DNA from 2 places in the Cryobacterium sp. Hh7 genome. Region 2 is predicted to be linked to the other one. Evidence: predicted binding sites of a transcription regulator. Region 2 holds the regulator's gene; the other holds the start of a gene.
What was found. The regulator HspR, encoded in region 2, represses chaperone genes until heat shock. The targets are predictions, from matches to a motif close to AAGTTGAGTCNNNNNGACTCAACTT.
Positions count from the first base shown of each region.

Region 1: the regulator HspR is predicted to act here: its motif matches at 5,302-5,326, upstream of E3T43_RS00035 (ATP-dependent Clp protease ATP-binding subunit).

Region 1 covers NZ_SOHG01000001.1:3,183-10,734, reverse strand. The annotation lists gene E3T43_RS00055 (long-chain-fatty-acid--CoA ligase) at 1-1,195, shown strand, start outside; gene E3T43_RS00050 (hypothetical protein) at 1,343-1,522, shown strand; gene E3T43_RS00045 (hypothetical protein) at 1,493-1,963, opposite strand; gene E3T43_RS00040 (zinc-dependent alcohol dehydrogenase family protein) at 1,996-3,045, opposite strand; gene E3T43_RS00035 (ATP-dependent Clp protease ATP-binding subunit) at 3,106-5,286, opposite strand; gene hisC (histidinol-phosphate transaminase) at 5,557-6,624, shown strand; gene E3T43_RS00025 (ABC transporter substrate-binding protein) at 6,696-7,552, shown strand, end outside.
Region 2 covers NZ_SOHG01000018.1:125,756-133,307, reverse strand. The annotation lists gene E3T43_RS07625 (histidine phosphatase family protein) at 1-258, shown strand, start outside; gene E3T43_RS07620 (class I SAM-dependent methyltransferase) at 364-1,530, opposite strand; gene E3T43_RS07615 (heat shock protein transcriptional repressor HspR) at 1,606-2,022, opposite strand; gene E3T43_RS07610 (DnaJ C-terminal domain-containing protein) at 2,025-3,026, opposite strand; gene E3T43_RS07605 (nucleotide exchange factor GrpE) at 3,019-3,645, opposite strand; gene dnaK (molecular chaperone DnaK) at 3,655-5,529, opposite strand; gene E3T43_RS07595 (ATP-binding cassette domain-containing protein) at 5,769-6,542, opposite strand; gene E3T43_RS07590 (ABC transporter permease) at 6,545-7,552, opposite strand, start outside.

The sequences.
Region 1 (7,552 bases), on a different contig from region 2:
CCTCAAGCTGCCGATCAGGAAGGCCCGGGACGCTCGCGCCTCCCTCACCGCCGGGCCCGGAAAGGGGGCGATCAGCTGGGACTCCCTCGTCGGAACCCGCAAGCTGCATGCCTCGCATCAGCGCCCACTGCTCGGGGACACCGCCGTTTTGCAGTACACGAGCGGCACGACCGGCACCCCCAAGGGCGCCATTCTGAGTCACTACAACCTGCGCGCCAACGCCGCCCAGGGCTCCGCCTGGGTGGCGGGCCTGCGGCCCGGCGAGGAAACCGTGTACGGCGTGCTGCCCATGTTCCACGCCTATGGCCTCACGCTGTGCCTCACCTTTGCGATGAGCATCGGTGCCCGCCTCGTGCTGTTTCCCAAGTTCGACGAGAAGCTCGTGCTCGACGCCACCAAGCACGCACCGCCCACCTTCCTGCCGGCGGTGCCGCCGATCTACGACCGCCTGGTCACGGCCGCTGCGAAGAAGAAGGTGAGTCTCGCCGGCATCCGTTTTGCTATTTCTGGTGCCATGAACCTGCCTGTGTCGATCGTGGAGCGCTGGGAGAGCGCGACCGGTGGGCTGTTGGTCGAGGGCTACGGCATGACCGAGGCGTCGCCGATCGTGGCCGGCAACCCGATCGGCCCGAGCCGCCGCCCCGGAACGGTCGGCGTGCCGTTTCCGAGCACCGACATTCGCGTGGTCGACCCGGAGGACCCGACGGTTGAGCGCGGCTTCGAGGAGGAGGGCGAGCTGCTCGTGCGCGGTCCGCAGGTGTTCTCGGGCTATTGGGGCCGCCCGAGCGAGACCGCCCAGGTGCTGCTGCCCGGCGGCTGGCTGCGCACCGGCGATATCGTGCGGGTCTCCGCCGACGGCTTCATCACCGTCGTCGACCGGATGAAGGAACTCATCATCACCGGCGGATTCAACGTGTCGCCGTCTGAGGTCGAAGAAGCCCTGCTCTCGCACCCCGACATCGTCGATGCTGCCGCGGTCGGTCTGCCGAGCGCGAACGGCGGTGAAGACGTCGTGGCCGTGGTCGTATTGGCTGGCGGCGCCGAACTCGACGTGGCCGCGGTGCGCGAGTACTGCCGCACCCGGCTCTCGGCATACAAGGTGCCGCGCCGCATCGTCGAGGTCGACGACCTGCCGCGCAGCCTCCTCGGAAAGGTGCTGCGCCGCGAGGTGCGGGGCCGACTGCAGGGCAAGTAGACCGGTCGGGCTCCGCCGGCGAGCAACATCCAGCCGGGTCGGTTCATTGTTGCCCGCCGCGGCTCGGCGAGCTTTGCGAAGATCAACGATGCTCTCAGGGGCTTCAACAAGGCGTGGGCCGACGCGGCATCCGTTCTGATCGTCAGCGTGGCGAAGCTGTCGATCGATGAGACCCGCGAGAACCCGTGGGCACGCTACGACATCGGTCAGGCCGTTGCCCACCTGTCGATCCCGGCCCAGCACGACGGACTGCACACCCACCAGATGGGCCGATTCGATGATGCTGCTCGTCAACGACTAGCTCGCAGCGCGTGGCCCACGGAGTAACAGCGTCGGAACCAACGAACCGACAATGATCAGGGCCGTGAGCCACGCGAGATGTACATCGAGCGGGAACGGCCAATACATGGTCACCCCCACGCCGGCAAGGGTGACAATGAGTGCCCCCAGGGCCGGCCCCCACACTCTCCGCCACGCCACCACGAGGGCGGCGGCGGGTAGCCAGTAGGCGACTTGGCTGCCCGCGCCCATGCCCCGAACCATGTCGGCCGGTGCCAGCAGAAACGACACGGCGTCGACCCAGGGCCCGAAGAACATCGCGGCGCAGTGAAAAACCAGGGCAAGCCCGCTGACGAACGCCACCACAGCCCCCAGCCATCCCACGCGCACCGAACGTTCTCGCAGCAGCGGGTGCCCCACCACGAGCCGCAGAATCGCGGCGGCGATGGCGAAGGCCAGTAACCCTCCCCAGAGGAACGGTTGGTTCACAATTGTCCCTCCAGAGCGGGCCAGACGGTGGGTCAGGGGCGGAGCAGCACCTTGATAGCGCGGCGCTCGTCCATCGCGGCGTAGGCCTCGGCCACCTCGGCCAGCGGCAGCTGCAGGTCGAACACCCGGCCCGGGTTGATCTGGCCGGAGAGAACCTCGGGCAGCAACTCCTCGACATAGCTGCGAACGGATGCGACACCACCGTTCACGCCCACGTTTGTTCCAAACAGGGTGCGGATCGGCAGTTCGGCGCCGCCGTTGGGTACGCCGACGTAGCCGACCATTCCGCCGGGGCGAGCCGATCGGATGGCCTGATCCATGGATTCCTGGGTTCCGACGCACTCGAGCACGTAGTCAGCGCCGACGCCGTCGAACAGGGCCTGCACGGCGGCAACGCCCTCATCGCCGCGCGCCTCGATGATGTCGGTCGCACCGAATTCGCGGGCGACGGCCTGGCGGTCGGCGTGGCGGGACATGGCCACGATGCGGCTCGCGCCGAGGCGCTTGCTCGCGAGAATGGCGCAGAGTCCAACAGCTCCGTCACCGACGACGACCACGGTGCTGCCCGGTTCCACGCCGGCCGAGACGGCCGCGTGGTGTCCGGTGCCCATGACGTCGGCGAGGGTGAGCAGGCTCGGAACGAGGTCATCGCTCGGAACTGTCGGCGTGGCAACGAGCGAACCGTCGGCGTGGGGAACACGCACCCGCTCGCCCTGGGCTCCGTCGGCGAATCCGCCGAGCTGGTCGTCCGCGCCCCACCAGCCGCCGTTGAGGCAGGAGGTGCTCACACCGTTCTGACAGTTGACGCAGGTGCCGTCGCAGTCGTAGAAGGGCGCAATGACGAAGTCACCGACCTTGACGGTCGAGACGTCGGGACCGATGGCTTCGACGATGCCGACGAATTCATGGCCGATCCGGTGCGGTTCCTTGGTGGGGGCGATACCCCGGTACGGCCACAGGTCTGACCCGCAGACGCAGGCCGCAGTCACGCGAACAATGGCGTCACCACCGGTCGAGAGTACGGGTTCGGGAACTTCTTCGAGGCGAACATCCCGTTCGCCATAAATCACAGTTGCGAGCATGAATTAAGCGTAACCCGCGACTCTGGACATCTCCCTTTTACACGCGAGAGCGGGAATCGGCTAGAGCAGGTCCTCCTCGAGGGGAACGTCCAACAGCGTGGGGGCGGATTCGACGGTGAGCGAGTCCCCGTCGGCTTCCAGACTCACGAGCACCGTGTCGCCGTCGCGAATCTCCCCGGAGAGCAGCGCCCGCGCCAGGCGGTCGTCGATCTCACGCTGCATGAGGCGTCGCAACGGACGCGCACCGTAGATCGGGTCATAGCCACGTTCGGCCAGCCAGCGGCGGGCATCCGGTGTCACTGCCAGCTCAAGGCGACGCTCGGCCAGGCGCTTCTGCAGCCGGTCGACGTCGAGTTCAACGATCTCACCGAGCTCATCGGTGGTGAGCGAGGAGAACACCACGATGTCGTCGAGCCGGTTGACGAACTCGGGCTTGAAGGCCTGCCGCACGAGGCCTTGCACGGCCTGTTCCTTCTGCTCCACCGACAGGGTCGGATCGACCAGAAACTGCGAACCGAGGTTCGAGGTGAGCACGAGGATCGTATTGCGAAAGTCCACCGTGCGACCCTGGCCATCGGTCAGCCGACCGTCGTCGAGCACCTGCAACAGCACGTCGAATACCTCGGGATGCGCCTTCTCCACCTCGTCGAACAGAATCACCGAATACGGGCGACGCCGCACGGCCTCGGTGAGCTGCCCACCCTGCTCGTAACCGACGTAGCCCGGAGGCGCTCCGACCAGGCGCGACACCGAGAACTTCTCGCCGTACTCGCTCATGTCGATGCGCACCATTGCTTTTTCATCATCGAATAGAAACTCGGCGAGCGCCTTGGCGAGCTCGGTCTTGCCGACGCCGGTCGGACCGAGAAAGAGGAAGGATCCGGTCGGCCGGTCGGGGTCGGAGATCCCGGCGCGTGAACGCCGCACGGCGTCGGCGACCGAGCGAACTGCCCGCTTCTGCCCGATCAGGCGGTGGCCGAGCTCATTTTCAAGGTTCAGCAGCTTGTCGGTTTCGCCCTGCAGCAGGCGGCCGACCGGAATGCCGGTCCAGGCGGCGACGACAGCGGCGATGTCCTCGCTCGTGACCTGGTCGTTGACCATGCGGGGTCCGACTGATTCTTCTTTTTCGGCGTCGGCGAGCGCGCGTTCCATCACCGGAATATCCCCATAGAGCAGCCGGGAGGCCTTTTCGAGGTCTCCTTCCCGCTGAGCCCGGTCCGATTCGATGCGCGCGGTGTCCAGCCGCTCGCGCAGTTCGCCGACCCGGTTGAGCGAGGCCCGCTCGGCGTCCCAGCGGGCCTGCAGTTCCCCCAGGTTCGCCTGGCGCTCCGTGAGGTCGCTGCGCAGTTTTACCAAACGTGCTTTCGACGCGTCGTCTTTCTCCTTCTTCAAGGCGAGTTCTTCGAGCTTGAGCCGGTCGACGCTGCGCCGCAGCTCGTCGATCTCCACCGGAGAGGAGTCGATCTCCATGCGCAACCGGCTCGCGGCCTCATCGATCAAGTCGATGGCTTTGTCGGGCAGCTGGCGGGCGGTGATATACCGATTCGAGAGGGATGCCGCGGCCACGAGGGCAGAATCGGCGATTGTCACCTTGTGGTGGGCTTCGTAGCGTTCCTTGAGCCCGCGCAGAATGGCGACGGTGTCTTCGACCGAGGGTTCGCCGACGAGCACCGGCTGAAAACGGCGCTCGAGCGCGGCATCCTTTTCAATGAATTCGCGGTACTCGTTGAGGGTCGTAGCGCCGATCAGGCGTAGTTCGCCGCGGGCGAGCATGGGCTTGAGCATGTTGCTGGCCGCGACGGAGCCCTCGCCGCCGCCCGCGCCCATGAGCGTGTGCAGTTCGTCGACGAAGGTGATGATCGCTCCGTCGGCGTCATTGATCTCCTTGAGCACGGCCTTGAGCCGTTCCTCGAACTCGCCGCGATACTTGGCGCCAGCCACGAGGGCGGCCAGGTCGAGCGAGACCAGCTGTTTGTCCTTGAGCGAGTCGGCAACGTCACCGGCCACGATGCGCTGGGCCAGTCCCTCGACCACGGCGGTCTTGCCGACGCCGGGTTCGCCGATCAAGACCGGGTTGTTCTTGGTGCGCCGGGTGAGCACCTGGCTGATCCGGCGAATCTCGGCGTCGCGCCCGATCACCGGGTCGAGCTTGCCGCTGCGGGCGATGTCGGTGAGGTTCACCCCGTAGAGCTCGAGGGCCGTCTTGGCGTCTTGCTGCGGTGGTCGCTGACCGGCTTGCATGAGCTGTCTCCTCTAAAGTTGAGCCTTGCTGGCTCAAGTTTAGTCCCCCCAGGCTAACAGCCGAAATAGGTCGCCGAAAATTACAAAACTGAACAACTTGTGCGATGAAGCCCGCTGAACACCAGTCAGATAGTGCAGTTTGTGACGTGCTGATTGGTCGAATTGTCAAACTTCTGCTGCATCACTACGCTCTGAACCAGACCCGTCATTGCCGACGCTTTACTCGACGCGCATGTCTGGCATACCCGTCCCGAGTGAGGTTGAAAAGTTATGGTGCAGCAACGCGAAGCCATCAGCAGACTGCCCGCGTACAAGCAGGGCGCCGCAGCGGGCGATTCCGGAGCGTTCAAGCTTTCCTCGAACGAGAACCCGTTTGCGCCGCTCGCCTCGGTGACCGAGGCAATCGCATCCGCTCTCGGGGAGATTCATCTGTACCCGAGCATGGCCGTCGCCGAAGTCACCGACCGTATTGCGGCCCGGTTCGACGTCTCGAGCGACAACGTGGCCTTCGGTGCCGGGTCGGTCGAGGTGCTGTCCCAGATCATCCACGCGAGCGCCGGGGCCGGTGACGAGGTCATCTTCGCCTGGCGGTCATTCGAGGCTTACCCGATTCTGGTGCAGGTCGCCGGTGCGACGCCGGTGCCGGTCGCACTCACGAGCGATGAGTGCCACGATCTGAACGCTATGGCCGATGCCATCACCGCGCAGACGCGATTGATTTTGGTCTGCAACCCCAACAACCCGACCGGCGCCTTCGTCACCAGCGAGGAACTGCACGCGTTTCTGGCCCGGGTCCCCGAGAACGTGCTGGTCGTCGTCGACGAGGCCTACGTGCACTTCAACCGTGACGCCTCCTCCGCTGTTGGCATTGATTTCTTTCGCCGTTACCCCAACGTGGCCGTGCTGCACACCTTCTCCAAGGCCTATGGCCTGGCCGGCCTGCGCATCGGCTACGCGATCGCACCGACCGCTGTTGCCGCGAACCTGCGCCGGGTGGCCCTGCCGTTCGGTGTAACCGCGCTCGCCCAGCGCGCGGCCCTCGCCTCCCTCGACGCGGAGGCCGAGCTGACCGTGCGCATCGACCAGATCGTCGCCGAACGCACCCGGGTGCTCGGGTCATTGCAGGCGAGCGGATGGCGCGTAACCGACTCGCAGGGAAATTTCGTCTGGCTCCGCACCGGCGACGACACCGACCGGGTGAACGTCGTGTTCATTGCCGAAGGCATCCTGGCCCGGGCTTTCCCCGGCGAAGGCCTGCGCGTGACGATCGGCACGGCCGAGCAGAACGACCGCTTCCTGGTCGCCGCCGCGGCAGCCCTGGCGCCAGCCACCGTCTAGCACCCCCTCACCGTTCGGCCGCAGGTTCCCGCGCGCCGTAGCAGCATGAATTCAAAGGAGAATTTCCCAGCATGAAGCACACCAAATCCCTGTCAGCCCTCACCCTCGTTGCCGCCGGCGCCCTCACCCTCAGCGGCTGCGCGGCCAGCGAGCCGACAGCATCCGCTTCAGACGACCTGATCACGATCGGCATCAGCCAGATCGTGCAGCACCAGGCGCTCGACGACGCCCGCGAGGGTTTCAAGCAGGCCTTCGCTGACGCCGGCTACGTCGAGGGCACCGACATTGAGTTCGACGAGCAGAACGCGCAGGGCGAGCAGGCCACCGCGAGCACCATCGCCGCGAAGTTCGCCGCCGACAAGGTCGACCTCGTGCTCGCGATCGCCACGCCCACCGCGCAGGCCGCCGCGCAGACCATCATCGACATTCCCGTGCTGTTCACCGCAGTGACCGAGCCGAAGGAAGCCGGACTGGTCGAGAGCTGGGAGAAGCCGGGCAGCAACATCACCGGCACCAGCGACCTGAACCCGGTCAAGGAGCAGCTCGAACTGATTCAGGAGATCCTGCCGGACGCCCAGTCGGTCGGCATTATCTACAGCTCGGGCGAGGTCAACTCCGACGTGCAGGTTGAACTCGCCAAGGAGGCAGCCGACGACCTCGGCCTGACCATCAAGGAAGCCACCGTCACCAACTCGAGCGAGGTCGCCCAGGCCACCGAGTCGCTCGGCGACGTCGACGCCATCTACATTCCCACCGACAACCGCGTCACCGAGGGTCTCGAAGCCGTCATCCAGTATTCCGAGGCCAACCAGATTCCGCTGTTCGGCGCCGAAAACGGCCAGGTCGAGCGTGGCGCCATCGCAACCTACGGCATCAGCTACACCGACCTCGGCTACCAGACCGGCCAGATGGCCATCCGCATCCTCGA
Region 2 (7,552 bases):
GCCGAGACCGAACAAGCCGTCGCCGCGCGCGGCATCGATGCCCTGCGCGACCTCGCCCGCGAGCACCCTGGAGCGCGCATCATTGTGGTCGCGCACGGCACGCTCATTCGTTTGAGCCTCGAAAACGCGCTCGACCAGCCCATCGGCAGCATTACGAACGCCTCGCTCAACGTCGTGCAGCACCACCACACACACGCTGATGGATCGACCGCCTGGCAGCTCGACGTTCTGAACGGCGAGCCGCTCGTACGCGCCTGATCGCGCCCGAAGTATCACCGCAGACCGGTGTCTGCCGGTCGTCACCATCCGCTGATCGAGCTTGCCGAGATCGCCGCAGGACCGCCGTAAGCCGCCCCGAAAAAGCTAGCGACCGGTCGACACCGTCACCGTGAACTTGGTGTTGCGGCCGACTTGGCGGGTCGAACCGACGATGCGGGTCAGCATCGGACGGTAGCCGAGGTGCGTGTTCCAGACCGTCCACAGTTCGCCACCGGGCGCAAGCACTCGGGCCGCGTCGATGAACAGCTTCTCAGCCAGGCCCGCGTGCACGGATGCGCCGATGTGAAAGGGCGGGTTGAGCAGAATCAGGTCGGCGGAGTCATCAGCCTGGCCGGACAGGCCATCGGCCCGCACGACGGTGACCCGTTCGGCGAGCGCGTTGGCGTCGACGGTGGCACGAGCGGATGCCACGGCAACGGCCGACTGGTCCGTCGCGAGCACCCGCAGCAGGGGTCGCTGCGCCGCGAGCGCCGCGGCGAGCACGCCGGTGCCGCAGCCGAGGTCGATGGCGCGCTCGGCATCGGGCTTCATCCGGTCGAGCACCTCGAGCAGCGCCCGGGTGCCGATGTCGATGCTGGTTCCGGCGAACACTCCGCCGTGGCCGCGCACCACGAGGTCGAAGTCCTCGTGCTTCTCGCTGTGTGGCCAGTCGGTCGTCGACGTGGTGAGCGGCGAGGAGGCGATGAGCACGCGGGACTTCTGGCGAGCCGGGCGCACGTTGAGGGCGCCGAAGTGACGGCGCAGCACCTCGTTCATGCTCACGGTCATGTGCTTGATGCGGCCGCCGGCGAAGACGATCACGTCGGGGGCGGCATACTTGGCGATGGCGCCGGCGATCTCATCGAGGGCGTCGAGGCTTTTGGGCAGCTGCAGCAGCACGACGTGGGCGTCGGCCAGCAGCTCCTCGCCGAGCGGAAGGGAGCGGTAGGCATCCGTCAGATTGACGCCGGAGGCGTTGCTGTCAAGCGCGTACTCGCCCGAGAGGGCGTCCTGATAGACGCGAATGCCGCGGGCATCGTGCAGTGCGGCGGCGCCGAGGGTGAGGGCGCCATAGCGGTCCTCGAGCACGACGACTCCACCGCTGCGGTAGGCGGCGATCGCACCGGCGGCCTCATCGAGGATGAGCCGGTCGCTGGCGTCGACGGCGAACAGGTTCTCGGCCTCGATGTCGGGGCGACGTCGCAGCCGATCGAAGTCGAAGTCATTGGTGTTCCGCAGCGCGGACTGGTCGTGCGTGCCCGATTCGGACATGGTTCCCCCTGAAAGTGGTGCCGGTGCAACCAGTTCGTGCTGTGAAAGCGAAACGTGGAGCTAGGTGTTGTAGAACTACATGTGGTCTCGCGGCCGCCAGATGACAATCTGGTTGCTGCGTCTGGTGCGGGTGCCCGCCTTCATCGAAATGACGTCGCCGGCCGAGCCAGCCGCGAAAACGCGGCGGCCCGGACGGTTCAGCAATTCGTCGGCGAGCGTCGATTCCAACTCGCGCAGGCGCTTTTCGAGCCCGCGCACGTGATCCTCGAGTTCGAGGATACGACGGATGCCTTCCAGACTCACACCTTCTGAGCCCAAGAACGCAATTTCACGGAGCTTTGCCACGTCGAGCATGGAGTAGCGACGGCTCTTTCCGGGGGTGCGCTCCGGGCTGACCAGGCCCAGGCGATCGTATTGGCGCAGGGTTTGCGGGTGCATTCCCGCAAGCTCTGCTGCCGTGGAAATCACGAAAACCCGGGTGGTCTCGTCCATGACTAGCCCTTCGCTCGCGCGATCAGTTCATCACGCGGATTTTCCTTGGGCAGTGCCTCGGCAAAGGCTGCGAGCTTTTCTTCCGCATCCTTCGACAGGTGTGACGGTACAGCGACCTGCACGATGGCGAGCAGGTCGCCGGTGCCCTTCGCCGTGGTGACGCCGCGACCCTTGACCCGCAGCACGCGTCCTCCGGGAGTGCCGGGGGCCACGCGCAGTTTGACCGGGGCACCACCGAGAGTGGGCACCTCGATCGTCGCACCGAGGCTCGCCTCGACGAAGGTGACCGGAACGGTCACCCGCAGGTTGAGGCCGTCCCGTTCGAACACCGGGTGCTTGCGCACGGTGATCGTCAGCACGATATCGCCGGTTTCTCCGCCGTCGGGGCTGGGCTGGCCCTTGCCGCGCAGGCGAATCTTCTGCCCGTCGGCGACGCCGGCTGGCACCTTGACCTTGATCGGCCGGCCGTCCTGAGTCTGCAGACTGATCTGGTCGCCCTGGGTAGCCGTGATGAAGTCGATGGTCGTCGACGCGATCACATCGCGGCCTCGGGTAGGCGCGCCCGATCCGCGGTAGCCGCCGGTGGGGTTGCCGAAGCCGCCGCCACCGCCGCCACCTCTGCCGAACATACCCCCGAGGATATCGTCGAAGCCGCCCTGCTCGAAGGTATAACTTTGCTGACGACTTCCGCCGCCGAACATGCCTCCGAAGGCGTCCTCAAAGCCACCGCTCTGGGCCCGGCCGCCGGGCGCGGCGAACCGCGCCCCACTGCCCATGGCCCGCACGGCATCGTATTCCTTGCGCTGCGCGGCATCGCCCAGCACCGAGTGCGCCTCGCTCAGTTCCTTGAACTTCGCCTCGGCGGCGGGGTTCCCCGGGTTGGAATCCGGGTGGTACTTACGCGCGAGCTTGCGGTACGCCTTCTTCAACTCGGCCGGCGTGACATCTTTCGATACCCCGAGAACCTTGTAGAAGTCCTTGTCAAACCAATCCTGGCTAGCCATCGCTCGGTACCTGAACGACGACCTTGGCCGCGCGCAGCAGCGTGGAGCCGAGGTAGTACCCCGTCTCCGCGACGTCGCCGACGGTTTCCACGTCGACCGCTGCACTCGGCTGCTGGAAGATCGCCTCGTGCATGGTCGGGTCGAAGGGTTCGCCGACCGTGCCGAACGAGGTCAGCCCGAGCCGTTCAACGCTCGAACGCAGTTTGGCTGCGATCGTGGCGAAGGCCGAGTCAGGCACGAGATCGCCGTGCTTCTCAGCACGGTAGATGTCGTCCAGTACCGGAATAAGCACCTTGACGATATCCCCGGTCACGCGCTCTTTCTCGATGGCCCGGTTGGCTTCGGTGCGCCGACGATAGTTGGCGTACTCGGCCGTCACGCGCTTGAGGTCGGCGAGGTGTTCGCTCGTCGGCTCAGCAACTTCGCGTTCCGCCGCGTCCAGAATGTCCTGAACGGTCAGTTCGTCTTCTTCGATCCCGTCGGCCGTACCGTCGGCTACAGCACTGTCAGGTTCAGAAGCGGATGCTGCATCAGCAGCGGCCGCGCCCGCGGCGGCGGTGCCGTCATCGGGCACCCCCGCAGCGGACGCGTCGTTGTCTGGATGTTTCTTGTCAGCCATGGTTGCGGCCTACTTCTTCTTCTCGTCTTCGTCGTCGTCAACAACCTCGGCGTCGACAACGTCTTCGTCCTTGTTCTCTTCGGCAGGAGCCTCGTCGGTGCTGGTCTCATCAGCGCCGGCTGCGGCATCCGCCTGGCTGGACTTGTAGATGGCTTCGCCGAGCTTGCCCTGGCTTTCGTTGAGCTTGTCAAACGCGGTCTTCACCGCGTCGTCGTCGTCGCCGGCGAGAGCGGACTTGAGGGCGTCGACATCAGCCTGCACCTCATTCTTCACGTCCTCGGGGAGCTTGTCGACGTTGTCCTTGATCAGCTTCTCGATCGAGTAGGCGAGCTGCTCGGCCGTGTTGCGGGTCTCGGCGACTTCGCGCAGACGCTTGTCTTCTGCGGCGTGCTCCCCACCCTCGCGCACCATGCGCTCGATGTCTTCCTTCGCGAGCGAGGAACCGCCCGTGATGGTCATCGACTGCTCGGTTCCGGTGCCCTTGTCCTTGGCAGACACGTGCACGATGCCGTTGGCGTCGATGTCGAAGGTGACCTCGACCTGCGGAATGCCGCGCGGCGCCGGCGCGATGCCGGTGAGCTCGAAGGTTCCGAGGTTCTTGTTGTCGCGGGTGAACTCACGCTCGCCCTGGAAGACCTGGATCGCAACGGACGGCTGGTTGTCGTCGGCCGTGGTGAAGGTTTCGCTGCGCTTGGTCGGGATGGCCGTGTTGCGCTCGATCAGGCGAGTCATGATGCCGCCCTTGGTTTCGATGCCGAGGCTCAGCGGGGTGACGTCGATGAGCAGAACGTCCTTGCGCTCGCCCTTCAGCACGCCGGCCTGCAGTGCGGCGCCGACGGCGACGACCTCGTCCGGGTTGACACCCTTGTTCGGGTCCTTGCCGCCGGTCTCGCTCTTGACGAGCTCGTAGACGGCGGGCATCCGGGTGGAACCACCGACGAGAACGACGTGGGCGATGTCACCGACCTTGACGCCGGCCTCACGAATGACGTCCTGGAAGGGCTTCTTGGTGCGGTCGAGCAGGTCCTCAGTCATCTTCTCGAACTGGGCGCGGGTGAGCGTCTCGTCGAGGTTGGCCGGGCCGTTCTCGGTCAGCGACAGGTAGGGCAGCTGGATGCTCGTCGACATGCTCGAGGAGAGTTCCTTCTTGGCCTGCTCAGCGGCTTCTTTGAGGCGCTGCTTGGCGATCTTGTCCTTGGACACGTCAACGCCGGTGGTCTCCTTGAAGCGCTTGATCAGGTGATCAACGATGCGCTGGTCCCAGTCGTCGCCGCCGAGGCGGTTGTCGCCGGCGGTCGAGCGCACCTGGATGGTGGAGAAGTCGTCGTCCTTGCCCACCTCGAGCAGCGACACGTCGAAGGTTCCGCCTCCGAGGTCGAAGACCAGGATGAGCTCGTCTTCCTTGCCCTTGTCGAGACCGTAGGCCAGCGCGGCGGCGGTCGGCTCGTTGATAATGCGCAAGACGTTGAGTCCGGCAATCTCGCCGGCCTCCTTCGTGGCCTGACGCTCGGCGTCGTTGAAGTACGCCGGCACGGTCACGACGGCGTCGCTGACCTTCTCGCCCAGGTACTGCTCGGCGTCACGCTTGAGTTTGGCGAGGATACGCGCGCTGATCTCCTGCGGGGTGTACTTCTTGTCGTCGATCGCGACGGTCCAGTCGGTGCCCATGTGGCGCTTGACGCTGGAGATGGTGCGGTCGACGTTGGTGACGTTCTGGCGCTTGGCGGTTTCTCCGACGAGAACTTCGCCGTCCTTGGTGAATGCGACCACCGAGGGGGTGGTGCGCAAGCCCTCAGCGTTGGCGATGACGGTGGGTTCTCCACCTTCGAGCACGGACACCACCGAGTTTGTGGTTCCGAGGTCAATACCTACTGCACGAGCCATCTGGGTTGTTCTCCTTCAATCATGTGCGAAACGAACTGCTAAGTAATCTCAAGACTTGAGCCTCGATGGCTCAAGTATTCCAGAGCCGTTTCGTCCCTGTCAATTTCTGCGGCTGAAAGTTGAGTGTGAGTGGCTCAACTTTCAAAGCGGATGCCGCTGCGCCGACGGCAGACATGGAAGAACGGGCCGCACGATGTAACCAGTGCGACCCGTCCACGTATTTTTTGCCCGAAGGCTGGTTAGTCGCCCTCCACCTTGATGGTGGCGATGGTACCGGTGAGCACGCCGATCAGGCGGTCGCCGTCGAACTCGGTTGTGGGGGCATCCATCACGATGCGGCCCAGGCGCAGCACGACGATGCGGTCCGTCACCTCGAGTACGTGCGGCAGGGTGTGGGAGATGAAGATGACGCCGAGTCCCTTAGCCTTGGCCGCACGGATGACATTGAGCACTTCACCCGCCTGACGCGCACCGAGGTGGTTGGTGGGCTCGTCCAGAATGATCACTTTTCGCGCCCACGACACCGCCCGGCCAATCGACACCGCCTGGCGCTGGCCGCCGGAGAGCTGAGAAACGGAACGGTTCGACGCCGGCACGGCGATTCCAACCCGCTCGAGGTCAGCGTGCGCCTCGCGGGCCATGGTCTTCTTCGACAGAAACCCCAGCTTTCCCAGGATTCCCGGCACGACCTTTTCGCGACCGAGGAACACGTTTTCCGAAACGGTCAGGTGCGGTGCCAGACCGGAGTCCTGGTAGAGAGTCTCCACCCCGGCCTCGAGGGCCTCCCGCGGCGAGCTCCATTCCCGCTCCACCCCGTCGAGCAAGATCTGTCCGCCGTCGGGTTGGTGGGCGCCCGAGAGCACCTTGACCAGCGTCGATTTTCCGGCACCGTTGTCGCCGACCAGGCCGACGACTTCGCCGGCGTGGAGCTTGAGGCTGGCCCCGTCGAGGGCGATGACTGAGCCGTAGCGCTTGGAAACGTTCCGGACTTCGTAGATGACTTCGCCGACCATGGTCACTTTCTCCCGTTCTTGCTCTGCAGCGTCTGAGCGGCGACCGCCGCAGCGATCAGAACGGCCACGACAACCTTTTTCCAGTCCGGTGCAACACCGATCATGATCAGGCCGGACTGCACGGTGAAGAGGATGAGGGCGCCGAGGATGGTGCCCATGATGCGGCCGACGCCACCCATGAGGGACGCGCCGCCGATGACGACAGCCGCGATGGCGTCGAGTTCACGGCCCGTTCCCGACGAGGGGGAACCTGCGCCGAGACGGATATAGACGTACATGCCGGCCAGACCGGCCAGCGCACCGGAGAGGGCATAGACCATGGTGAGGTGTCGTTCCACATTGATACCCGCTGCCCGTGCCGCAAAGGCATTCGAGCCGATGGCGTAGGTGTACAGGCCAAAGCGGGCCTTGTGCAGGAACAGGCCCAGCACGGCGATGACGATGGCCACGAAGAGCACGGCCCAGGAGAGCGGATTCCAGGTCGGCGACATCGCGCTGATGAGAGTGAAGTCATTGGCGCTGCCGATGGGGGCGCCCTTGGAAATAATGACCGAGAATCCGAGCGCCGCGCCCATCGTGGCCAGGGTAGCGATGAACGGCACGATTTTGAGCTTGTTGATCAGGAATGCGTTGACCAGACCGACGCCCAAACCGACGGCGACCGAGACCACGGTTCCGATCAGGAGCGGGCCGGCAGCATCCTGCCCCTTGACGGTCTGGTCCAGGCCGAGCACGTTGGCCATGGTCCAGGCGGAGATGACGCCGCTGAGTCCGATGGTGGCACCGACCGACAGGTCGATGCCACCGCTGATCACCACAAAGGTTTGACCAACGGCAATCAGGGCAACGGAACCCCAGTCCGTGAGGACGTTATTGGCCGTCGCGACCGAAAAGAACTTCGGTTCGAGCACCGTGAACACGACGATCAAAATGATCATCACGCCCACCAGGATGGTGCTTTGGTTGGCGGCCAGGGAGGAGAACCGTGACGAGAGCGCTGACTTCTGCAC